DNA from 3 places in the Pseudomonas sp. WOUb67 genome. Region 3 is predicted to be linked to each of the others. Evidence: predicted binding sites of a transcription regulator. Region 3 holds the regulator's gene; each other region holds the start of a gene.

Region 1 (8,060 bases), 310 kb from region 3:
CCGAGGTGCGCTGCAGCTTGTCGGCCGTGCGGATGTAGAACATCAGCACGCGGTCGATCAGGCGTACCAGGGTTTCGTCGTCCAGGTCGGTGGCGAACAGCTCGGCATGCCGCGGGCGCATGCCGCCGTTGCCGCACACGTAGAGGTTCCAGCCCTTGTCGGTGGCGATCACGCCGATGTCCTTGCTCTGCGCCTCGGCGCATTCGCGGGTGCAGCCCGATACCGCGAACTTGAGTTTATGCGGGCTGCGCAGGCCCTTGTAGCGGTCTTCCAGGCGCAGGGCCATGCCGACGCTGTCCTGCACGCCGTAACGGCACCAGGTGCTGCCCACGCACGACTTCACCGTGCGGGTCGACTTGCCGTAGGCGTGGCCGGTTTCGAAGCCGGCCTCGATCAGCTCGCCCCAGATCAGCGGCAGCTCGTGCAGCTGGGCACCGAACAGGTCGATGCGCTGGCCGCCGGTGATCTTGGTGTACAGGTCGTACTTCTTGGCTACCTGGCCGATGACGATGAGCTTGTCGGGAGTGATTTCACCACCGGGGATACGCGGCACCACCGAGTAGGTGCCGTTTTTCTGCATGTTGGCCATGAAGGTGTCGTTGGTGTCCTGCAGCGGCACCAGCGCCGGGTCCATGATCGGCTGGTTCCAGCACGAGGCGAGGATGTTGCCCACCGCCGGTTTGCAGATGTCACAGCCAACGTGGCCCTTGCCGTGGCGCTCGAGCAGCTCGCTGTAGGTACGGATGCCCTCCACCCGCACCAGCCCGTAGAGTTCCTGGCGGGTGTAGGCGAAGTGCTCGCACAGGCTCTTGTCCACCGCCACGCCGCGGGCCGTCAGTTCGTGCTCGAACACCTGCTTGAGCAAGGCCGCGCAACCGCCGCAGCCGCTGGCGGCCTTGGTGCAGCCCTTGACCGCAGCAAGGTCGCTGCAACCGCTGTCGATGGCGGCGCACACCGCAGCTTTGCTGACGTTGTGGCACGAGCAGATGGTCGCGCTGTCGGGCAACGCATCGGCGCCCAGGGCCGGTGCACCACCGCCTTGCGGGAGGATCAGCGCTGCGGGGTCGGCTGGCAGGGCGATGCCGTTCTGGGCGTATTGCAGCAGGGTGTCGTAATAGCTGTTGTCGCCGACCAGCACCGCGCCGAGCACGTGCTTGCCGCTGGCGTCCACCACCAGCCGGCGGTAGGCGCTGTTGGCTTCGTCGATGAAGCGATAGCTGCGTGAACCAGGGGTGGCGCCGTGGGCATCGCCAATCGAGCCGACATCCACACCCAGCAGCTTGAGCTTGGTCGACATGTCGGCGCCGGTGAACGCGACCGCCGCTTCCCCCATCAGCAACGCTGCCAGGTTGCGCGCCATGTTGTAGCCCGGAGCGACCAGGCCGAACACGCTACCGTTCCACGAAGCGCACTCGCCGATGGCAAAGATGCGCGGGTCGCTACTGCGGCAGTGGTTGTCGATCACCACGCCACCGCGGGCGGCGATGTCCAGGCCACAGCCACGGCCCAGGGCATCCTGCGGGCGGATACCGGCGGAGAACACGATCAGGTCGGTTTCCAGGTGCTCGCCACCGTCGAAGTTCATGCGGTAGCGGTAGGCTTCACCGGCACTGATCGACTGGGTGGCGCGCGACAGGTGCACGCCCACACCAAGCGCTTCGATCTGCGCCTTGAGCGCGGCACCGCCCTCGCCGTCGAGCTGAACCGGCATCAGCCGTGGGGCGAATTCCACCACGTGGGCTTCCAGGCCCAGCGACTTGAGGGCGTTGGCAGCCTCCAGGCCGAGCAGGCCACCCCCGACCACCACGCCACGGCGGGCACCGGCGGCGGCAGCGCGAATGCCATCGAGGTCATCGAGGGTGCGGTAGACCAGGCGGGCATTGCCGCTGGAGCCTTCCATCGGCGGCACGAAGGGGTAGGAGCCGGTGGCCAGGACCAGTTGGTCGTAGCCGTAGCGCCCCTCGGCGGTGACTACTTCGCAGCGCTCACGGTCGATTTCCAGCACGGCCTCACCCAGGTGCAGGTGCACGCCGCTGGCGTTGTAGAAATCGTGCTCGCACAGGGCCAGCGTCTCGGCACAGCTGCCGCCGAAGTATTCGGACAGGTGCACGCGGTCGTAGGCGCGCTGGCGCTCTTCGCCGAACACCCGCACTTCGAAGCGCTGCAGGGCGCCGCGGCTGACCAGTTGTTCGACGCAATGGTGGCCGACCATGCCGTTGCCGACGATGACCAGTCGCTCTCGTTGCCCGCTGCTCGCTGTTGCCTTCATAAGCCGATCCTCGATCAAAAAAAAAGCGCCTGGAGCCGAAGCTCCAGGCGCCTTTGCCTGTATTCATCACGGTGTGCCCCCGGGTTGATCGCCGTTGATCAGTGGGGCTTGTTGTAGCGGAGATAAAGCAGGGACTGTGCCAATTGCTTTACCTGTACCGGCCTCTTCGCAGCACAAGGCTGCTCCTACAGGTATCGCGTGCTCCTGTAGGAGCAGCCTTGTGCTGCGAAGAGGCCCCACAGGTGATCAAAATGCACAACCGGGGTGCACATCAGCCCATCCCGGTGCACTCAGTACACATCCCGCCGATAGCGCTTGGCCTTGCTCAAACCTTCCACATAGGCAGCCGCCTGCGCCGCATCCATCCCGCCATGTTCAGCCACGACCGCGCGCAACGCCGCATCCACATCCTTGGCCATGCGTTGCGCATCCCCACACACATAGAAATACGCCCCCGCCTCCAGCCACTGCCACAGCTGCGCACCCTGCTCCAGCATGCGCTGCTGCACATAGATCTTCTGCGCCTGGTCCCGCGAAAACGCCGTGTCCAGCCGCAAATGCCCTGCTGTTTCCCAGGCCTGCAACTGTTCCCGGTAATAGAAATCGGTCGCCGCGTACTGCTCGCCAAAGAACAGCCAGTTACCCCCCTTTGCCCCCCGCGCCTCCCGCTCTTCGAGAAACGCCCGGAACGGCGCAATGCCGGTACCCGGGCCGACCATGATCACCGGCACGCTGTCGTCCTCGGGCAGCCGGAAGTGCTTCGACACCTGCGGGAAGATTGCCACCTTCAGCGCCTGCGCGCGGTCGGCGAGGAAGGCCGAGCACACGCCCTTGCGCTCGCCATAACGCACGGTGGAAACGGTCAGGTGGACCTGGCCCGGATGCGCCAACGGGCTGGAACTGATCGAGTACAGACGCGGCTGCAAGGGCTTGAGCAGGTCAAGCCAGCTGGCCAGTGGTAGCTGCTGCGGAAAGGCGCGCAGCACATCGACCAGTTGCCGGCCCCACAGCCAGTCCTGCAGTTCAACCTTGCACTCAGGCTGCAGCAGACGTTGCAAGTCCGGGGCGCTGCCAGCGAATGCTTGCAGTTGCTGCGGGGTGACCTTGGCGATCTCCAGGTGCGCGTGCAGGGCTTCGGCCAATGGCATGGCAGGCTGGCCCTTCAACTCGACCATGGCCTGGCCATCGAGCTGCGCCAGCGTCAGCAGCTCATCGACCAGCGCCGGGCAATTGCGCGGCCACACGCCCAAGGCATCACCGGCGGCATAGCTGAAGCCGCTACCGCTCAGGTCGAACACCAGTTGCCGGGTTTCCTTACTGGCACCGGGGCCGTTGAGCAGGTGGTTTTCCAGCAAGGTGGCGGCCCAGGGTTGTTGTTTGCTGTAGGCCGCCATGGGAGCAGGTTCACTCGCCAGAGGTGGCGCAGCGGCACTGCCCAGCGAGGGCAGCAACGCGTCGAGCCAGCCTGCGAACGCTTCGTCAAAGTCTGGCTCGCAGTCCACCCGTTGCAACAGGCGCCGGCCACCCAGCTCGGCCAGGCGCTGGTCGAGCTTGCGGCCAAAGCCGCAGAACTGGTCGTAACTGGAGTCACCCAGGGCCAGCACGGCATAGGGGAGCTCGGCGCAGCAGGCACCCTCCTCGCCCTGCAAGGCCTGCCAGAACGCCGCCGCGCTGTCGGGCGCGTCGCCATCGCCGAAGGTGCTGGCGATCAATACCACGCTGGCAGCGCCCTGCAGTTGGCTCGGGCTGACCGCCTCCATGCAACTGAGCTGCACCTCCAGGCCGGCACCGCGCAGGCGTTCGGCACAGCGCTCGGCCAGCTGCTCGCCGTTGCCGGTCTGCGAGGCCCACAGCACCTGATGCCGTGGCGCTGCCAACGCCGCAACGGGCAGTGCCGCAGGCTGGGCGAACAGCCCGGCCAGCAAGCCGTCGATAAACAGCCGGCGGTTGGCCGCCAGTGGCGCACTGGCCGGCAGGCTGGGCACGCCCTCGGCGCGGGCCTGGTCCAGGCCCAGCACGAAGCCTTGCAGGTAATGGCGCTCTTCTTCTGCCAGCACCGGGGCTGGCAGCGTGTCCAGGCCAAGCAGACGGGACAGGGTGGCAGTGGGCATGCGGGCTGGCTCCGGAATGGCGGTGTTCAGGTCAAGGGCGTCGATACGCTCGCCCGCGACCCGTTGCAGGGCCACGGCGCAGTGTTTGAAAGCGGGCTGCAGCGACAGCGGGTCGACCGCATCGCAGGTAACGGCATTGATTGCCAGCTGCTCGCCGGCCAGGTCGTTCCAGTGGAACGGCGCAAAGCAGTTGCCTGGCATGACCCGGTCGCTGATGCGCGCTGGCAGCACGGCTTGACCGCGCCGTGAGCGGATGGCCACCTGGTCTTTTTCGGCGATGCCCAGGCGTGCGGCGTCGTCCGGGTGGACCTCGACGAAGGGGCCAGGCTCCAGCTTGTTCAGCGCCGGCACCTTGCCGGTCTTGGTCAGGGTGTGCCACTGGTGCTGCACGCGGCCGGTGTTCAGCACCATGGGGTAGTCGTCATCCGGCAACTCGGGCGCCGGCAGCCAGGGCCGGGCGAAGAAGCGGGCCTTGCCGCTGGCGGTGGGGAAAGCCAGCGCCGGGCAGTCCCCCTGGGCATCGTGCAGCAGCGTCTGGCTGCTGCCGTCATTCAGGTAGCGCAAAGGGCTGCGGTTGCTGTCACGGCCTGGCGCACAAGGCCACTGGTGCGGCTGCTGGCGCAACTCGGGGTAACCGATGCCGCGCAGGTCGTAGCCGGTTGCGGGGTTATGGAAGCGGCGGATTTCTTCATACACCGCTTCGGCATCGGGGTAGTCGAAGGCTTCGCCGTAGCCCATGGCGCAGGCCACCCGGGCGATGATCTGCCAGTCAGGCAGGCTCTGCCCTGGCGGCTCGACCGCGCGCGGCATCAAGGTGAGGTTACGTTCGCTGTTGATCATCACGCCCTCACCTTCGGCCCACAGCGCGGCCGGCAGCAGGATGTCGGCGTAGCGGTTGGTTTCAGTGTCGAGGAAGGCATCCTGGGTAATCACCAACTCGGCCTGGCGCAGGCCATCGATCACCTGCTGGCGGTTGGCGACGCTGGCTACCGGGTTGCTGCAGATGATCCAGCAGGCTTTCACTTCACCCGCTTTCATCTGCTCGAACAGCGCCACCGTACCCTCGCCGCCTTCGCTGCGCAGGCTGCCGGGTGGCAGTTGCCACTGCTGCTCGACAAACGCACGGTCGCCTTGCACCAGCGCCGAACGTTGGCCTGGCAGGCCTGGGCCCATGTAGCCCATCTCACGGCCGCCCATGGCATTGGGCTGGCCGGTCAGCGAGAACGGCCCGCTACCGGGGCGGCAGATGGCGCCCGTGGCCAGGTGCAGGTTGCAGATGGCGTTGCTGTGCCAGGTACCGTGGATGCTCTGGTTCAGGCCCATGGTCCAGCAGCTCATCCAGTTCTTGGCGCTGCCGATCCATTCGGCGGCCTTGATGATGTCGGCCTCGGCCAGCCCGGTGATGGCGGCCACGCGCTCGGGGGTGTAGTCATCGAGGAAGGCTGGCAGTGCGTCCCAGCCTTCGGTGTGGCGGGCGATGAAGTCGGGGTTGGTGTGGCCATTGCGGTGTAGCAGATGCAACAGGCCATTGAGCAGGGCCATGTCACTGCCGGGGCGCACCTGCAGGAACAGGTCGGCCTTGTCGGCGGTGGCGCTGCGCCGTGGGTCGACGACGATCAGCCTGGCGCCGGCCTTGACCCGGTCAAGCAGGCGCAGGAACAGGATCGGGTGGCAGTCGGCCATGTTGGCGCCGATCACCAGGAACACGTCGGCGTGCTCGAAGTCCTGGTAGCTGCCAGGCGGGCCGTCAGCGCCGAGCGACAGCTTGTAGCCGCTGCCGGCGCTGGCCATGCACAGGCGCGAGTTGGACTCAATATGGCGAGTGCGGATAAAGCCTTTGGCCAGCTTGTTGGCCAGGTACTGAGCCTCCAGCGACATCTGCCCCGACACGTACAGCGCCACGGCGTCGGGGCCGTGCTGGTCGATGATGCCGCGCAGGCGTTTGCCGGCCTCGGCGATGGCCTGGTCCATGCCGCTGCGCGCCGGTTGCTGGTTGCGCTGCTGGCGCACATAGGCGTCTTCCAGGCGGCCGGCGGCGGTCAGCGGCACGTGCGCAGTGAGGCCTTTGGTGCACAGCCGGCCGAAGTTGCTGGGGTGCTGCTTGTCGCCGCTGACCTTGACGACCTTGCCATCGGCAACGCTCATGACGATGCCGCAGCCAACGCCACAGTAAGGGCACACGCTGCGTACTTCGCTGTTGGCCATGGGCGGGCTCCTGTGGAAAACGCAAAAAGGCGCCGGCTGCCCCGGCTTGCTGAGCAAGCGGGGCAACACGGCGCCTTTGTCGTGAAGTGGTGAGGGCTGTCGACGTTGATAGCCCGGTGTTGAGGAGAATCAGCAATTAATGGGCCAGCTGCACCGGCCCTTTCGCGGGTAAACCCGCTCCCACAGGGATATCACCGCCCTCAGGTCCTGCGATAACCCTGTGGGAGCGGGTTTACCCGCGAAGAGGCCGGCACAGGCGACGCACCATGCGGTGGCAACCTCCCGCCCCCTGGCGCTATGCTGGGGCAAATTCCAGCATGAGCAACTGCCCTCCCCCTATGTCCCAGGTGATTCTCAAGACCCCCGCCCAACTCGACCTGATGCGCCGCGCCGGCCAACTGCTGGCCCAGGTGTTCGCCGACCTCGACAGTTTCATCCGCCCCGGCGTGACCACGATGCAGATCAACGACCGTGCCGACGCGTTCATCGTCAATACGCTCGAGGCCCGGCCAGCGAGCAAGGGCCAGTACGGCTTCCCCTACTCGCTCAATACCTCGGTGGACCATGTGGTGTGCCATGGCATGCCCAATGCCGATGAAGTACTGAAGGAAGGCTCGATCATCAACGTGGACATTACCCTGGAACAGGGCGGCTACATTGCCGACTCGTCGAAGATGTACAGCATCGGGCACATCAGCGATGAAGCCCGACGCCTCGTCGACACCACCTATGACGCGCTGTGGAAAGGCATCGAACAGGTGCGCCCCGGGGGCACGCTGGGCGATATCGGCCATGCCGTCCAGGCCCATGCCGAGGCGGCGGGCTATAGCGTGGTGCGCGAGTACTGCGGGCACGGCATAGGCCAGCAGATGCATGAAGGGCCGGAAGTACTGCACATCGGCCAGCGCGGCATGGGCATGAAGCTGAAGCCGGGGATGGTGTTCACCATCGAGCCGATGATCAACCAGGGCGGGCGCGGTACGCGCACGTTGAAGGATGGCTGGACGGTGATTACCCGAGACCACAGCCTGTCGGCGCAGTGGGAGCATACCGTGGCGGTGACCGAGGACGGGTTCGAGGTGCTGACGTTGCGGGAAGAAGAGCGCCGAAGCTGAAGCTGCCGCAAATCCCCTGTGGGAGCGGGTTCACCCGCGAAGCATGCGACACGGTGTATGGCACCGGCTTTGCCGGTGTTCGCGGGTGAACCCGCTCCCACACTGGCCTGGCGGCGCTTTTAAGGACTTCGACATATTGCAGACACAAAAAAAGCGACCCTAAGGTCGCTTTCTTTGTGACTTCCAGGTGTTCAGTGGGCCTGGAAGCGGAATATGGCGCAGCGGACGGGACTCGAACCCGCGACCCCCGGCGTGACAGGCCGGTATTCTAACCGACTGAACTACCGCTGCGCTATACATCGAGTGGTGGGTGATGACGGGATCGAACCGCCGACCCTCTGCTTGTAAGGCAGATGCTCT
Region 2 (8,060 bases), 1.9 Mb from region 3:
AAATGGGAAAACGGCTGCATGTCATCGGCGCTCCAGGACCAGGCGCCAAACACCTGCCAGCCCCGCTCGGGCACAGCGGCCTCGCCTTCTCTGGCCAATGTCTGGCGGAACTTGAACAGCAGCCCATCGCTCCCCCTGCGCAAGTGGCCGTCCATGGGATCGATCTGTTCGCCGGTGTTATGAAAACCGTTCAGTTCGTAATGGTACGCATACGGGTCCTGGGTAAAATCCGCTTTCGCCCCTACCCCGGCCAGCCAGGTCACGCCGCTGGCGTCACCCGGGTCCCAGTCAAAGCCCTTGGTACGTTTGAAGTAGTGCTGGGGGTTGGACTCGAACACCCCGCTGTGCAGGTAGTAACCTGAATCAAAACGGTACCGGCCGTAGCCACCCCAACTGCCATAGGGGTACGGCAGGATACCGGTGGAGTTATCGATGACCGGGTCGTTGCAGGTGATCACGTTTTCACAGTTGGCCATGTAGAAGTGCTGACGGGCATTGCTGCGGCCTACTGCCAGCTCCAGGCGGTCCTGCAACAGGCGCTGGTTCCAGGTGAAGCGGGCCAGGTAGCCGGTATCGATGTCGTTGTGCATCGGTGCCCCGGCAAAGAAACTCCCGGCCTTGCCCTGCCAACTGTCCTGGGCGGGCTGCCCCTCGCCCCGCATGAACGGGAAGAACACGTACTGCAAACTGAACGATGCCCCGGCGATGTTGGCCAGTGCGTCAAGGTCGCCCTCGACACCGGCAAACACGTTGCCGCTGTTGGCATAGTGGTAAGGGTCGGGGCCGGTATCGAGGTTTTTCACCGACAGGTTCCACACTTGCAGGTCCAGCTTGAGCGCCTCCTGTGCGTGGGCAGCACACGCGAAGGCGGTCAATGCAATGGACAAGGCGGTAACGCGAACGCCAGGCACCCAGGTGCCGCTCGGTTGAGCATTCATGATGCACTCTCTGTTTTTGTTGTTATGAAGTGCGGCCTGAAACTACCGCTTCAGGAAGTCGCGCCAGGTGCATCGCAAGGGCTGTGCCAGCCCCCTGAACGCGGCGAAACGCCCTGTGCCATGGGGTTTTCTAAACGGGACACGTGACCGGGCTTGATCAAATTGATCCGCTTTGATCAAGCTCGATGATCAACTCAGCCCTGCCCGTGTGCCTTCAGGCGGTAGGCCAGTTGCGGGCGGCTGATGCCCAGTTGCCGGGCGGCGGCGGACAAGTTGCCATTACAGGCCTGCAGCACCAGCCGGTATTGTTCCAGCTGCTGGTTGTGGATAGCGTGCTTGAGCTCGGCCATGGGCGAGCCCTGCGGGTCAGGCTCGCTGGCCGCTTTGCACAGGCTGCCGTCACCGCCCACACCCAGCCCGGTGCGGGGCGCCTGCTCACCGGAGGGGAACAGGTGCTGGGTGCGGATGGCCGCTTGCCCGGGCGCCGCAATTACACCGCGCTCCACCAGGTTTTGCAGCTCTCGCACGTTGCCGGGGTAGCTGTAGTTGAGCAGCGCTTCCACGGCCCGGGCACTGAACCCGGTAACCTGCTTGCCGTGCAGTTGGGTGAAGTGCTTGAAAAAGTGCTCCATCAGCAGCGGGATGTCATCCCGTCGCTCGCGCAACGGTGGCAGGTGGATGGGGAACACGTTCAGCCTGAAGAACAGGTCTTCGCGGAAGGTGCCACGGGCAATTGCCTCGCGCAGGTTGGCGTTGGTCGCAGCAATCACCCGCAGGTCGACCTTGATCGGCCGGTTGCCCCCCACCCGCTCGATTTCCCCCTCTTGCAAGGCGCGCAGCAGCTTGGTTTGCGCGCTCATGCTCAACGCCTGGATTTCATCCAGGAACAGCGTGCCGCCAGAGGCCCGCTCGAAGCGACCGGCACGCGCCTGCGTTGCGCCGGTGTAGGCGCCTTTTTCGGCACCAAACAGCTCGGCCTCCAGCAGGCTTTCCGGCAAAGCCGCACAGTTGACGGCCACCAACGGCTGTTGGGCGCGCGGGCTGAGCCGATGCAGCGCCTTGGCAAACACCTCTTTGCCCACCCCCGATTCACCGCTGAACAGCACCGTGGCACGGGTGGGTGCCACTTGCGCAATTTGATGACGGGCAACGCTGAACGCAGCAGAAATACCGACCATGTCGTCCTGCAGCGGCAAGCTGCTGGCCGTGCAGGCAGGCTGTACCGCCTCGCCCTCGGATGGCGACCAGATCGAGTTCATCTGAATGAAGTGCGAAGGGTCCCAGTAGCGCTGCTCGGCGCCGTGTTCATGATCGGGCAAGCGATCTGCCGTATCGCCGACAATCCGGCAGCAGCGCCCGCCGGCGGCCACGCATTCGACCTCGCGGTACACCACCAGCTTGCCGATAAAGGCGCTGGCATAACCCGCTGCATAGCCCAGGGTCATCCAGCATGCGGCCTCGTCGCCAACCCCGTAATGGGCAATGTGCTCATGGGCTTCGCGCGAATCGTGCCACAGGTATTCGCCGTGGAAGTGGCCGCGCTCAATGTCCAGGTCAAGGTCGACCGTTTCCACCCGCACCACACCCTGCAACGCATGCAGCCGGCCGCCGGCGATGAACGAGCTGCGCTCGTCCGAGGCCGGCCAGCGCTTGCGTACCAGCGCGGCATCCTGGCTACCCGCTGAATAGCCGATGCGCATCAGGATACGCCGCGCGCCTTCGCGCCCCACGCTTTCGATCAACTCGCGGCGCAACGCACCCAGCGCGCTGGCGTGCAGCATGACCATGCTCTGGTCATCCAGCCAGATACGCGCATCCTCATCCGAAAACCGCAGGTAGCGACGCAGGTCGGCCGGGGTCGGGCTGCTGGTTTCATAGGCCTGAGGGGCCCGCGACACGGTTTCGCGGGGTGCCACGGTGGATGAACGACTCATACCTTCTCCTGTTGTTCTTGTTCTGCGCAGGTGTGGTGCTACGCGATGGCGAGGCCGTTTTTGATCATCAACTTTTGCCAGCTTGATCAACAAAGATCAAGGCTTGCGCCACTGCAGCCTCCGCTCACAGCCCGGCATTCAAGGGCTTGGTGCCGCCCGCCGCGATTGGCCTGGCGTTTGCTATTACCTGCTGGCGGACGCCTTTGAACGTCGCGTAATCCAATAACAATAATCATGCAGGAGATACACCATGCGCCGCTGGTTCTCTTCCTACGAAAACCGCTTGCTGTTCGTGCTCAGCCTCAGTTTCGGTTTTGTGTTCTTCGACCGTAATGCCATGAGTTTCCTGGCCCCCTTCGTGGCCGCCGACCTGTCTTTGAGCAACACCCAGATCGGCCTGCTGGTATCGGCCTTGTCATTGACCTGGGCACTGTCCGGGTACCTGCTGGGTGCCCGCTCCGACCGCAGCGGGCGCCGCAAGCCGTACCTGCTGGTGGCCGTGATCGTGTTTTCGGTGTGCTCGTTCTTCTCCGGGCTGGCCAGCACCTTCTTCATGCTGCTGGCTGCCCGCCTGCTGATGGGGGTGGCCGAAGGCCCGATACTGCCCATCTCGCAAACCCTGATGGCGATGAACTCCACGGCAAGCCGCCGCGGCCACAACATGGGCATCATGCAGAACTTTGGCAGCAACCTGCTGGGCTCTTGCATCGCGCCCCTGCTGCTGGTGGCAATTGCCAGCCACTACCACTGGCGCCTTGCGTTTATCGTTGCGGGCATCCCCGGGTTGATCGCCGCTTGCATGATCTGGAAGTACGTGCGCGAGCCCAAGGATGTAGTCGTTGCACAGCCCGCTTCGCAGCCCGCAGAAGCGGGCTCGCTTGTCGAACTGCTGCGTTATCGCAACGTCTGGTTGAGCATGCTCATCGCGTGCTTCTACGTGGCCTGGATGGTGCTGGGCTGGGCGTTCATGCCGGTGTACTACATGAACGCGCGGCAGTTCAGCTCTACCGACATGGGCATCCTGATGAGCGTGCTGGGGGCCAGCGCGACCCTCTGCAGTTTCATCGTGCCTGCGCTTTCCGACCGCTTGGGCCGGCGCACTGTGGTGGTGGTGTTCTCCCTGATCGGGGCGCTCACGCCGCTGGCTGCGCTGTACTTTGAAGGGCCGTTCTGGATGCTTTGCGCGGTGTTGTTCATTACCTGGTCGGCCAGTGGTGTGGCGCCGATCTTCATGGCTACCATCCCATCGGAAACCGTACCTGTTCATCGCATCGCCGCCTGCGTCGGGCTGGTGATGGGCATGGGTGAAGTGGTCGGCGGCGTGTTAAGCCCCGTGCTGGGTGGCTGGCTAGCGGACCTTCATGGCCTCGGCGCCCCGTTGCTGCTGCAGGCGGGGTGCGCAATCGTGGTTGGGGTGTTGGGGTTGGGCCTGATAGAAACCGCCCCGCTGCGCACGGTTGGGCGCAATAACCTGACGGCGGTAAGCGAATAGCGGCTCAGAGGCTCTGATCCCGGATCCTGGGGCCGCCATGCAGCCCCGGATTCTCAGGTATAGCCCTGCTCAGTGAGCCAACGTCGGAGCATTTTCTGATGCTCGACCTGCTGCCCTGCAAGCACAGCACTGAGCGCCTGGCCAGCCTGTAGCCCGCGAACGATCGGCGCCAGCTCCACACCTTGCAAATGCCAAACCCCCAGCGGCTGGTCTGCCGTCACCACGACCTCGGCTTCATCCACCAGCCCGTCACGTAGCACGGGCTGCCGCGCCACACGCACCGCGCGCCAGTCGGCGCTCAGGTGCAGCGGCTGCGCATCCGGCCAACCCTGGCGCCGGGCCCAGAACGGTTGCAGCGCCCGGCGTTGCTCCTGGGCATAGAAATCCCGGCCGATGCGGGCAAAGCGCAGGAACAGCTGCTTGATCCGCTGCTGATGAAACTGGCGCGCCAACCCTGCGCGTTCGGGTTTGCGCAGCAAGGTGTTGATCACCACAGGCGCCTGCAGCGCGGAAGACAGTGACTGGAAAATGCCGTTCCCCGACAAGGGGTCAACCGCCATGGCGGCATCACCTACCCGCAGCCAATCCTCCCCGACGCAATCGCCCGCCAAAATTGCCGTGCTGCTGCGTGCATGCACTTGCGCTGGCTCCAGCGCTCGCGCACCGAACAGTTCGGCTACAAGAGAACTCTGGCCTCGGCGCTCAGCGCAGTAGGCGGCCAGCTCGGACTTGCCCGGCAACCCCGCGGCGTCCAGCGTGACTTGCCAGTAACAGCGGCCATCCTCCAGCCGCGCCATCCACGCCCAACCATCCTCCAGGCTCTCCACTGCCGAGGCAGGCGCTGCGGGGCTACCCTGCCAGGCATTGAGCAGGCTGACGGTTTCCGGCCCGCGCAGGCGGTCCGCAGCCAGCGGTGCTTGGCGGCCTCGGGCCTCGACGAGGAAATCAGCAATCAGTACCTGCCCATCGTCCAGACGAACATGATGACTGCCCTCGTGCACGACCTCACGCACACGCCCCTCGACCACACTCACGCCTGCACGCTGAAGGTCGTCGCGCAGCGCCCGGTCAAACCGTTGTCGATCCAGCAGAAATTCCTGGTTCATGTGCAGGTGCTGGCCATTCCAGTGCACCTGCCGGGTAGCCGGCATGGCCGCCTGGCTCAAGGCCCCGCCAAGGCCCGCATGCCGCAAGCCCTCCAGCACCCGCTGCGAAACCCCTTCAACTGCCGCGAAACGGCGCCACTGCGACACCACCGTCACGGTGTAGCCCAGCCGCCGTAGGCCAATGGCCGTGGCAGCACCCGCAGGGCCGGCACCCAGCACTACAATGCGCGCATCAGCCATGGCTGGCACCTCGCCGCTCAGGGCCGATGAACGTCGCGTGATCGCGCAACCAGTCATGGATCTGCTGGCGGTCCATACCCGGCTCGTCACGCAGCAACGCCGCAATTCTCCCGCTCAAGGCCGCACAGCCCAAGCTCGCGCCCGCTCTGCCGCCCGCACCTACATAACCGCCAAAGTCCGCCTGCCGGGTGCCAAGCCACGACCATTGGCCGGGCGCGCAACGCGCATCGCCGGTAATCCGGAGCACCCCGGGATAGCTGGCCGGGTACACCGGTCCACCCTGTGCCGGGCTGGATGCACATAGCAGCACACCGGCAGCCAGCGCTTCGCTACAGGCCTGGTGCAGCACAGGTCGGTCTTGCTGCAAGCCGAGGCTAAGGTTGACCAGCGTAGCCCCCGCCTCCACCAGCCACAGCAGCGCCGCAGCCACTTGCAAGGCACTGGTACTGGCCTGGGCACTGAATACCTGGGCGACCAGCACCGGCATCGGCCCGGCCTCACGTTGCAAGCTGGCAAGTACCGCACTGCCATGCCCTAGCTGGTCGGGCAGCATTTCTCCTTCACGCAGCTGGCCGTCCTCCAGCCAGAAACGCCGGGCGCCCAGCAAACCGCGGGCCTGCTGCGGCGCACAGCCACTGTCGATGATGCCAATGCGTACGTCAGTGCCCATGCTTGATCACCTCCTGCGGCAGCACCTGCAACTGGCCGTCATGCAACTGCAAGTGCAGGTCGGCATCGGCCAGGGTCGAAGCACGGTGGCTGATCAGGATGCGCGTGCGGCCGGCGAACAGTTGGTCGATGGCCGCGATCACTTCGCGCTCGGTGGCTTCGTCCACTGCCGAGGTGGCCTCGTCCAGCACCAGAATCGCCGGGGCTTGCAGCACCGCACGGGCGATGGCAATGCGTTGCTTCTGGCCGCCGGACAACTGCTGGCCCCGCTCACCCAGCAGGCCGTCCAAGCCCAGCGGCAGGCTTTCGACCAGGCTGTCCAGCCGTGCCAGGCGCACTACGCGCTCCAGCTCTGCACGGCTGGCTTCCGGCACGCCGTAGGCCAGGTTTTGCGCCAGCGTGCCACGGAACAACACGATGTCCTGGCTGACAACAGCTATACGACGGCGCAGCGCAGCCAGGTCCAGGTCGCGCAGGTCGGCGCCATCCAGCAGGATGCGCCCGGCGTCCGGGTCATAAAAACGTTGCAGCAGGTCGATCAGGGTCGACTTGCCCACCCCCGAAGCACCGCTGATGGCCACCTTCAGCCCGCCCGGCACGCACACCTGCACGTTGCTCAGCACCGCCCCTTGCCGCCCTTCGTGGGCAAAGCTCAGCGCCTCAAGACGCAGTTCGCCCGGCCCGTCGGGAATCGGCTGCGGGTTGTCAGCCGGGCGTACGGCCACGGCCTCCCGCTTCAGTTCCATCACCCGCCCCAGGCTCACCGCCATGCGCTGCACCGCCACATACAGGCCCAGCAGGCTCTGCACCGGGCCTACCGCCATGCCCATGTAAGTGGAGAATGCGATCAGTGCACCCAACTGCCACGTCCCCTGGATCACCCACCAGCCGCCGACCAGAAACGCGCAAGCGCGGCACCACGAAGTGAGCGTGCCGGGGATGGCCTGGGTGAAAAACTCGGTCACCTGCACCTTCAGCAACTGGCGCATGTAACCCTGGCCAAGCTGATCCAGCCGCCCTGCCTCACGACCCTGCTGGCCGGCGGCCTGAATGAACTTCATCGCCGGCAAGGTCTCGACCAGGAACGACGACACATCCGCCGAACGCTCGCGCAGGTTGCGCACTTCGCGCTCCACCTTGCGCCGCATCCAGCGCAGCCACAGCACCTCGATCGGCACCAGCAGCGCCAGCAGCAGCGACAGCTGCCACGACAGCATCAGCATCAACGCCACCGCGCCCACCAGGCCGATCACCGCTGACACCGCCGAAAACAGCGAATCCACGGCAAAGCGCTGGATCTCCGCCACATCGCCATCCAGCCGCGAAAGAATGTCGCCCATGCGCCGCCGCCCATAGAACGTCGGCGACAACTGCTGCAGGTGGCGGTAGAGGTCATCACGCAGGGCAAACAGGATGCGCCCCGACAGGCGCGTATGCAGGTAGCGGTTGACCCCGGCCAGCACCGTGCCCAGCAGGCCCGCGCCGATCATGATCGCCGCCATGTGCCAGAGGGTCTGGTAATCCTTGGCCAGCAGCCCTTCGTCGATCAGCGTCTTGACCAGCCAGGGTTGCGCCAGCGCCAGCAGCGAGGCGCCCAGCGACAAGCCGAGCAACAGCCCGATGGCGCGCCGATGGGGGCGGACGAAACCATACAGCCAGGCCAACGCCTGGCGCATGAGTA
Region 3 (8,060 bases):
ACCAGCTTGTCCGGCGCACGGCCAACCCGCACCTGGCAGGGGAAGCGGCCTGCCACGCCGACGAACTTGGCTGCCGCCCGGGCATGCAGGCCCAGCTTGTTGATGATGGTGATTTCGCGGGCGGGCATCGTGGGGCGGATCCTTGGGCTAGAGGTCGCGGTGGCGGACCTGGACGTTTTTCAGTGATTGCTGCAGCAGCTGGCCAAGGCGTTCGGTGATGTAGACCGAGCGGTGGTGGCCGCCGGTGCAGCCGATGGCAATGGTGACGTAGGCGCGGTTGCTGGCGGCGAAGCGGGGCAGCCACTTGAGCAGGTAGCTGGAAATGTCGCTGAACATGTCTTCGACATCCGGCTGGGCGGCCAGATAGTCGATTACCGGTTGGTCGAGGCCGGAGTGCTCGCGCAGCTCGGGCTTCCAGTAAGGGTTGGGCAGGCAGCGCACATCGAACACCAGGTCGGCATCGACCGGCATGCCACGCTTGAAACCGAACGATTCGACCAAGAATGCGGTGCCAGGCTCGGGTTGGTTGAGCAGGCGCAGCTTGATCGAATCACGCAGCTGATACAGGTTCAGGTTGGTGGTGTCGATCTTCAGGTCGGCCAGGTCGGCGATCGGGCCCAGAAGCTCGTTCTCGACGCGGATCGCTTCGGCCAGCGAGCGGTTGGCATTGGTCAGTGGGTGGCGTCGGCGGGTTTCCGAGAAGCGCTTGAGCAGCATGTCTTCGTCGGCATCCAGGAACAGCACATCGCACTGGATGTTCCGCGCGCGGGCTTCTTCGAGCAATTCGGGGAAGCGCGTCAGGTGGCTGGGCAGGTTGCGCGCGTCGATCGACACGGCCACTTTCGGTTGCAGCAGTTCGGTGTTGATCAGCGCTTCTTCCGCCAGCTGCGGCAGCAGCCCGGCGGGCAGGTTGTCAATGCAGTAGAAACCGTTGTCTTCCAGGACATCGAGGGCGGTGCTCTTGCCGGAGCCGGAGCGGCCGCTGACAATGATCAGGCGCATGTTCAGTGCTCGTTCTGTACGTCCAGGACAACCTGGAACAGGGCCTCGTTACTGCTGGCGGCACGCAAGCGATCACGAACCTCCTTGCGATCGAGCATGCTGGCAATCTGGCGCAGCAGTTCCAGATGGGCATCGGTAGCGGCTTCAGGCACCAGCAGGACAAACAGCAGGTCCACGGGCGCGCCATCGATGGCGTCGTAATCGATTGGGGCTTCCAGGTGCAGCAACGCACTGACGGGTGCGGAACAGCCTTCAAGCCGGCAGTGCGGGATGGCGATGCCATTGCCGAAACCGGTCGAGCCGAGTTTTTCCCGGGCGACCAGTTTTTCGAAGACGTCTTGCATCTCCAGTTCTGGCACTTGGTCGGCGATGACGGTGGCGACCTTTTCCAGGGCGCGCTTCTTACTGCCGCCCGGCACGTTCACGAGTGAACGGCCGGGGGTCAGGATGGTTTCAAGTCGGATCATGGATGAGGGGGATCAGCGGGCAGCTGCACCTTGCAGCAGGCTTTGCTGTTTTTCCTTGTGTTTTTTCAGTTGGCGGTCGAGCTTGTCGGCCAAGGCGTCGATTGCTGCATACATGTCTTGGTCTTCGGCATTGGCAACCACTTCGCCGCCAGGAATCTGCAGGGTCGCTTCGACCTTCTGCTGCAGCTTCTCGACTTTCATGATGACCTGCACGTTGGTGATCTTGTCGAAGTGACTGGCTACACGTTTGAGCTTCTGCTCCACATAATCGCGCAGCGGAGGGGTGACTTCTACATGCTGTCCACTGATATTGACTTGCATACAGCTTCTCCTTTGTTGCCCGTGCATAAAGAGGCAGGTCTCGCACCTGCCCCACAAACGCTGTGGCTCATCTCAGGGGCTACATCAGTCGCTTGCGCTCGCTCGACGGTGCGATGCCGAGGGACTCGCGGTACTTGGCGACGGTGCGACGGGCTACCTGGATGCCTTGTGCCTCCAGTAAACCAGCGATCTTGCTGTCACTCAATGGCTTTTTCTGATTTTCCGCCGCAACCAGTTTCTTGATGATCGCGCGAATCGCCGTGGACGAGCATTCTCCGCCTTCGGAGGTGCTGACGTGGCTGGAGAAAAAGTATTTCAATTCGTAGATGCCACGCGGGGTGTGCATGTACTTTTGCGTGGTAACCCGCGAAATGGTCGACTCGTGCATGCCCACCGCTTCGGCAATGTCATGCAGCACCAGCGGCTTCATCGCTTCGTCGCCGTGGTCGAGGAAGCCGCGCTGGTGCTCGACGATCTGCGTGGCAACCTTCATCAGGGTTTCGTTGCGGCTTTGCAGGCTCTTGATGAACCAGCGCGCTTCCTGCAACTGGTTGCGCATGAAGGTGTTGTCGGCGCTGGTGTCGGCGCGGCGCACGAAACCGGCGTATTGCGGGTTCACCCGCAGGCGCGGTATGGCTTCCTGGTTCAGCTCCACCAGCCAGCGGTCGGTGTCTTTGCGCACGATGACGTCGGGCACCACGTACTCGGGCTCGCTGGACTCGATCTGTGAACCAGGGCGCGGGTTGAGGCTTTGTACCAGTTCGATGACCTGGCGAAGCTCGTCTTCCTTGATTTTCATGCGCCGCATCAGCTGGCTGTAGTCGCGGCTGCCGAGCAGGTCGATGAAATCGGTGACCAGGCGCTTGGCTTCGGTCATCCACGGGGTGTTCGCAGGTAGCTGGCGCAGTTGCAGCAGCAGGCATTCGCCCAGATTACGGGCGCCGACACCCGCCGGTTCGAACTGCTGGATGCGGTGCAGCACCGCTTCGACTTCGTCCAGCTCGATATCCAGCTCCGGGTCGAAACCGGCGCAGATTTCTTCGAGGGTGTCTTCCAGGTAGCCCTGGCCGTTGATGCTGTCGATGAGGGTAACGGCGATCAGGCGGTCGGTGTCGGACATCGGCGCCAGGTTCAGTTGCCACAGCAGGTGGCTTTGCAGGCTTTCGCCGGCCGATGTGCGGGTGGTGAAGTCCCACTCGTCGTCATCGTTGCTCGGCAGGCTGCTGGCGCTGGTCTGGTAGATGTCTTCCCAGGCGGTATCGACCGGAAGCTCGTTGGGAATGCGCTCGCTCCATTCACCGTCTTCCAGGTTGTCGGCACTGATGGTGCTTTCCTGGAAGCTGTTGTCCTGGGCTTCGGCTGTCGGCTTGTTCTCGGCGTTGTCCGCCATCGGGTCGCTGTTGTCGAAGTCCTCGCCGTCTTCCTGACGTTCGAGCATCGGGTTCGACTCCAGCGCTTCCTGGATTTCCTGTTGGAGGTCCAGGGTGGAAAGCTGGAGCAGGCGGATGGCCTGTTGCAACTGCGGTGTCATCGTCAGTTGCTGGCCCATTTTTAGGACGAGCGATGGTTTCATGGCAGGGGCTTGTACCTTGTTCGCCGGCGCGCATGCGCCATCCACTACACGAGGGCGCCGGGGCGCCAGATCAAGCAAGTTTTATGCCTTAAATTGTAGCGTTTGCCTAGAGCACCGTAACAACTTTACCCGCGGTTGTGCGGCTATTTTCCGGTGCCCCAGGCGCGTGCCGGGGTCAGAGGCGGAACTCGTGGCCCAGGTACACCTCTTTGACCAGGTCGTTGGCCAGGATGGTTTCGGCGTCGCCTTCGGCGATCAGTCGGCCATCGTTGACGATATAGGCGGTTTCGCAGATATCCAGGGTCTCGCGCACGTTGTGGTCGGTGATCAGCACACCGATGCCCTTGGCCTTGAGGTGGTGGATGATCTGCTTGATGTCGCCGACCGAGATCGGGTCGACACCGGCGAATGGTTCGTCCAGCAGGATGAACTTGGGTGCGGTCGCCAGGGCACGGGCAATCTCGACGCGACGGCGTTCACCACCAGAGAGGCTCATGCCGAGGTTGTCGCGGATGTGGCTGATGTGGAACTCCTGCAGCAGGCTTTCCAGCTCCTTGCGCCGGCCGTCGCGGTCGATGTCCTTGCGGGTCTCGAGGATGGCCATGATGTTGTCGGCCACCGACAGCTTGCGGAAGATCGAGGCTTCCTGCGGCAGATAGCCGATGCCAGCACGGGCGCGGCCGTGCATGGGCTGGTGGCTGACATCGAGGTTATCGATGAGCACGCGCCCCTGCTCGGCCTGGACCAGCCCGACAATCATGTAGAAGCACGTGGTCTTGCCGGCGCCATTGGGGCCGAGCAGGCCGACGATCTGCCCACTGTCGATCGACAGGCTGACATCACGTACGACCTGCCGCCCCTTGTAGCTCTTGGCCAGGTGCTGGGCTTTGAGGGTTGCCATTTACTCGGCCTTCTTCTTGGGCTGGATCACCATGTCGATACGCTGACGCGGTGTCGACACGTTGCCACCACGACCGGCGGTCGCCACCTGGGTCTGGGTGTTGTAGACGATCTTCTCGCCTTCGGTGGTGTTGCCTTCGTTCTCGACCTTGGCGCGGTCGGTGAGGATCACCAGGTCTTTCAGCGCCTGATACTGGATGGTCACGCCCCAGCCTTTCATCTTGTCTGGTTTGGCAGCGCTTTGCTGCTGCTCGAAGTAGGCCAGGTTGCCCACCGAGGTCACCACATCGATGTCGCCGGAAGCGGAGCGGGTGATGGTCACGGTGTTGCCTTTGATCATCATCGAACCCTGGGTAATGACCACGTCGCCGGTATAGGTGGCTACGCCTTGCTTGTCATCCAGGTGGGCCTGGTCGGCCTGGATGCGGATCGGCTGATCACGGTCATTCGGCAGTGCGAAGGCGCTCGCGCTTCCCAGTGCTGCGCTCAGGCTGAGCAAAAGGGGGAGGGTTTTAACGAGCCTCATACTGTCCTCTTACGTTAGAGAGCAGGTCCATCCTGCTTTCTTTCAAATACGCTTTCATTCCTTTGCCCGTAGTTGTGCCACCGGCGCCGTCGATTCTAACGGCTTGCTCGGTCTGCGCATATTGCTTCTGCGGGAACACGGTCATGCGTGAGCTGGTAATGATGGTTTCACGCTGCTTTTCATCGGTTCGCGCAATCCTGACCTTGTCGATCAGCTCGACTTCGGTGCCGTCCGGGTTGACCTCGGCGCGGATGCTCTGCACGTGCCACGGGTATTCGGTGCCGCGGTACATGTGCAGGTCCGGGGTCGTCACCAAAGTGATTTCGCTGGCCTTGACGTGCTCGACCTTGTCGGCAGTCATTTCGTACTGCAGCTTGCCATCAGGCAAAAACTGCACGCTGTGGGCGTTGATCGCATAATAGTCGATGGCGCTTTCGTCGACCTGGGCTACCGGCTTGTCGAGGAAGCTTTCCGGGCTGACATTCCAGTAGCCGACCGCCGCCAGCAGGGCGGCGATCACTGCTAGCAGCGCAATATTGCGGGCTTTCTTGCTGAACATGGGCAGCCTTAGAGGTAGTTGGCGTTGGCAGCGTCCAGGGTGCCCTGGGCCTGCATGATCAGTTCGCAGAATTCACGGGCTGCGCCTTCGCCGCCGCGTGCCTGGGTCACGCCGTGGGCGTGCTGGCGAACAAACGGAGCGGCGTTGGCCACCGCCATGCCCAATGCTACCCGGCGAATGACCGGCAGGTCGGGCAGGTCGTCGCCCAGGTAGGCCACTTGATCATAGCTTAGGCCCAGTTCGGCGAGCAGGCCGTCAAGCACGACCAATTTGTCCTCGCGCCCCTGGTACAGGTGCGGGATACCGAGGTTTTGCGCCCGGCGTTCGACCACAGGGGTTTTGCGGCCGCTGATGATCGCAGTGGTCACGCCCGAGGCCATGAGCATCTTGATGCCCTGGCCGTCGAGGGTGCTGAAGGCCTTGAACTCGCTGCCGTCCTCGAGGAAGTACAGGCGCCCGTCGGTGAGCACGCCGTCCACATCGAACACTGCCAGCTTGATTGCTTTGCCGCGTTGCATGAGGTCCTGGTTCATTCCATCGCTCCTTACATTACACCGGCGCGCAGCAGGTCGTGCATGTTCAGGGCGCCGGTCGGGCGGTCCTCGCGGTCCACCACCACCAGTGCGCCGATCTTGTGGTCTTCCATGATCTTCAGGGCTTCGGCAGCGAGCATTTCGGCGCGGGCCGTCTTGCCGTGCACGGTCATCACGTCGTCGATCAGGGTGGTGTGTACGTCGATGTTGCGGTCCAGGCTGCGGCGCAGGTCGCCGTCGGTGAAGATCCCGGCCAGCGTGCCGTCGGCTTCGACGATCACGGTCATGCCCAGACCTTTGCGGGACATTTCAAGCAGCGCCTCCTTGAGCAGGGTGCCGCGGGCTACCTGGGGCAGCTCGTCGCCGCTGTGCATCACGTTCTCGACCTTGAGCAACAGGCGGCGGCCCAGTGCACCACCCGGGTGCGAGAAGGCAAAGTCTTCGGCGGTGAAGCCGCGGGCTTCGAGCAGGGCGATGGCCAGGCAGTCGCCCAACACCAGTGAGGCGGTGGTGGAAGAGGTGGGTGCCAGGTTGAGTGGGCAGGCCTCTTGCTCGACGCGGGCGTCGAGGTTGACCTCGGCGGCCTGGGCCAGGGGCGAATCGGGGTTGCCGGTCAGGCTGACCAGCTTGATGCCCAGGCGTTTGATCAGGGGCAGCAGGGTGACGATTTCGGCGGTGCTGCCGGAGTTCGACAGGGCAAGGATGACATCATCGCGGGTGATCATGCCCATGTCGCCATGGCTGGCTTCGGCCGGGTGCACGAAAAACGCCGGCGTACCGGTGCTGGCCAGGGTGGCGGCGATCTTGTTGCCGATATGCCCGGACTTGCCCATGCCGACCACGACCACCCGGCCTTTGCTGGCCAGAATCAGTTCGCAGGCTTTGACGAAATTGTCGTCGATGCGCGCCAACAGGGCCTGTACGGCCTCGAGTTCCAGGCGCAGGGTGCGTTGGGCGGATTGGATCAGCTCGCTGGATTGGCTCATGTCGAGAAAGCAATGCCTGATGAAAAGGCAGCGATTATACGCGCAATGACGAAAACCCTCACCCCTTCGATTGCTGTAGCGAATGTCATCAAAGCCTGTCACTGGGCTGAACGACTGCTTGCCTGGCCTTGGGGCGGCGGCGTCAGCGGTGCTATAGTTCGCCGCTATTCGGCCTGCCAGGGGCGCTTGTGCCTTCCTGATGGAGGCTGGCGTCCACTAGGACGAGGCTGCACTAGCAAGGAGTCTAGATGAGTGTGGATAGCGCCTACGCGGTCGAGTTGAAGGGGGTTACCTTCAAACGCGGTTCGCGCAGCATTTTCAGCAACGTCGACATTCGCATCCCGCGCGGCAAGGTCACCGGCATCATGGGGCCATCGGGTTGCGGCAAGACCACGTTGCTCCGCCTGATGGGCGCGCAGCTGCGCCCCTCCAGCGGTGAGGTATGGGTTGCCGGGCAGAACCTGCCGACCCTGTCGCGCAGCGACCTGTTCGATGCCCGCAAGCAGATGGGTGTGCTGTTCCAGAGTGGTGCGCTGTTCACCGACCTTGATGTGTTCGAGAACGTCGCGTTCCCGCTGCGCGTGCACACCCAGCTGTCGGAAGAAATGATCCGCGACATCGTGCTGATGAAGCTGCAGGCCGTGGGCCTGCGCGGTGCCATCGACCTCATGCCCGACGAGCTGTCCGGTGGCATGAAACGCCGTGTGGCCCTGGCCCGGGCAATTGCCCTGGACCCGCAGATCCTCATGTACGACGAACCGTTCGTCGGCCAGGACCCCATTGCCATGGGCGTACTGGTGCGCCTGATCCGCCTGCTCAACGATGCCTTGGGCATCACCAGCATCGTCGTCTCCCACGACCTGGCGGAAACCGCCAGCATCGCCGACTACATCTATGTGGTAGGCGACGGCCAGGTGCTGGGGCAGGGCACGCCCGACGAGCTGATGGGCTCCGACAACCCACGTATTCGCCAGTTCATGAAGGGCGACCCGGATGGCCCGGTACCCTTCCACTTCCCTGCGCCTGACTACCGCGCCGACCTGCTGGGAGCGCGTTGATGCGCAGAAAATCCTTACTCGAACGTGTCCGCCTGCTGGGCCGTTCGGCCATCGACGTGCTGGCCGTGCTCGGGCGTTCCTGCCTGTTCCTGTTCCATGCACTGGTCGGCCGTGGCGGCATCGGCGGCGGCTTCC

The links. Region 3 encodes sigma-54, which starts transcription at its own class of promoters, with help from an activator protein. Its sites were predicted from a motif close to ANTGGCATNNANNTTGCTNT; they were not measured.
Region 1: nirB (nitrite reductase large subunit NirB) is a predicted target of sigma-54. The motif match lies at 2,394-2,413, and genes of this name have one in related genera.
Region 2: ABOC32_RS18835 (sigma 54-interacting transcriptional regulator) is a predicted target of sigma-54. The motif match lies at 2,966-2,985, and genes of this name have one in related genera.

The regions. Positions count from the first base shown of each region.
Region 1 covers NZ_CP170112.1:5,830,672-5,838,731, forward strand. Annotated here, with positions in the region: gene nirB (nitrite reductase large subunit NirB) at 1-2,269, opposite strand, end outside; gene ABOC32_RS25755 (molybdopterin-dependent oxidoreductase) at 2,560-6,585, opposite strand; gene map (type I methionyl aminopeptidase) at 6,903-7,700, shown strand; tRNA gene ABOC32_RS25765 (tRNA-Asp) at 7,915-7,991, opposite strand; tRNA gene ABOC32_RS25770 (tRNA-Val) at 8,005-8,060, opposite strand, start outside.
Region 2 covers NZ_CP170112.1:4,228,173-4,236,232, forward strand. Annotated here, with positions in the region: gene ABOC32_RS18830 (carbohydrate porin) at 1-938, opposite strand, end outside; gene ABOC32_RS18835 (sigma 54-interacting transcriptional regulator) at 1,133-2,872, opposite strand; gene ABOC32_RS18840 (MFS transporter) at 3,123-4,364, shown strand; gene qhpG (flavin-dependent monooxygenase QhpG) at 4,418-5,710, opposite strand; gene qhpE (subtilisin-like serine protease QhpE) at 5,703-6,380, opposite strand; gene ABOC32_RS18855 (ABC transporter ATP-binding protein) at 6,370-8,060, opposite strand, start outside.
Region 3 covers NZ_CP170112.1:6,144,644-6,152,703, reverse strand. Annotated here, with positions in the region: gene ABOC32_RS27245 (HPr family phosphocarrier protein) at 1-128, opposite strand, end outside; gene rapZ (RNase adapter RapZ) at 148-1,002, opposite strand; gene ptsN (PTS IIA-like nitrogen regulatory protein PtsN) at 1,005-1,469, opposite strand; gene hpf (ribosome hibernation-promoting factor, HPF/YfiA family) at 1,482-1,790, opposite strand; gene ABOC32_RS27225 (RNA polymerase factor sigma-54) at 1,870-3,363, opposite strand; gene lptB (LPS export ABC transporter ATP-binding protein) at 3,539-4,264, opposite strand; gene lptA (lipopolysaccharide transport periplasmic protein LptA) at 4,265-4,789, opposite strand; gene lptC (LPS export ABC transporter periplasmic protein LptC) at 4,776-5,348, opposite strand; gene ABOC32_RS27205 (KdsC family phosphatase) at 5,357-5,881, opposite strand; gene ABOC32_RS27200 (KpsF/GutQ family sugar-phosphate isomerase) at 5,893-6,867, opposite strand; gene ABOC32_RS27195 (ATP-binding cassette domain-containing protein) at 7,116-7,925, shown strand; gene mlaE (lipid asymmetry maintenance ABC transporter permease subunit MlaE) at 7,925-8,060, shown strand, end outside.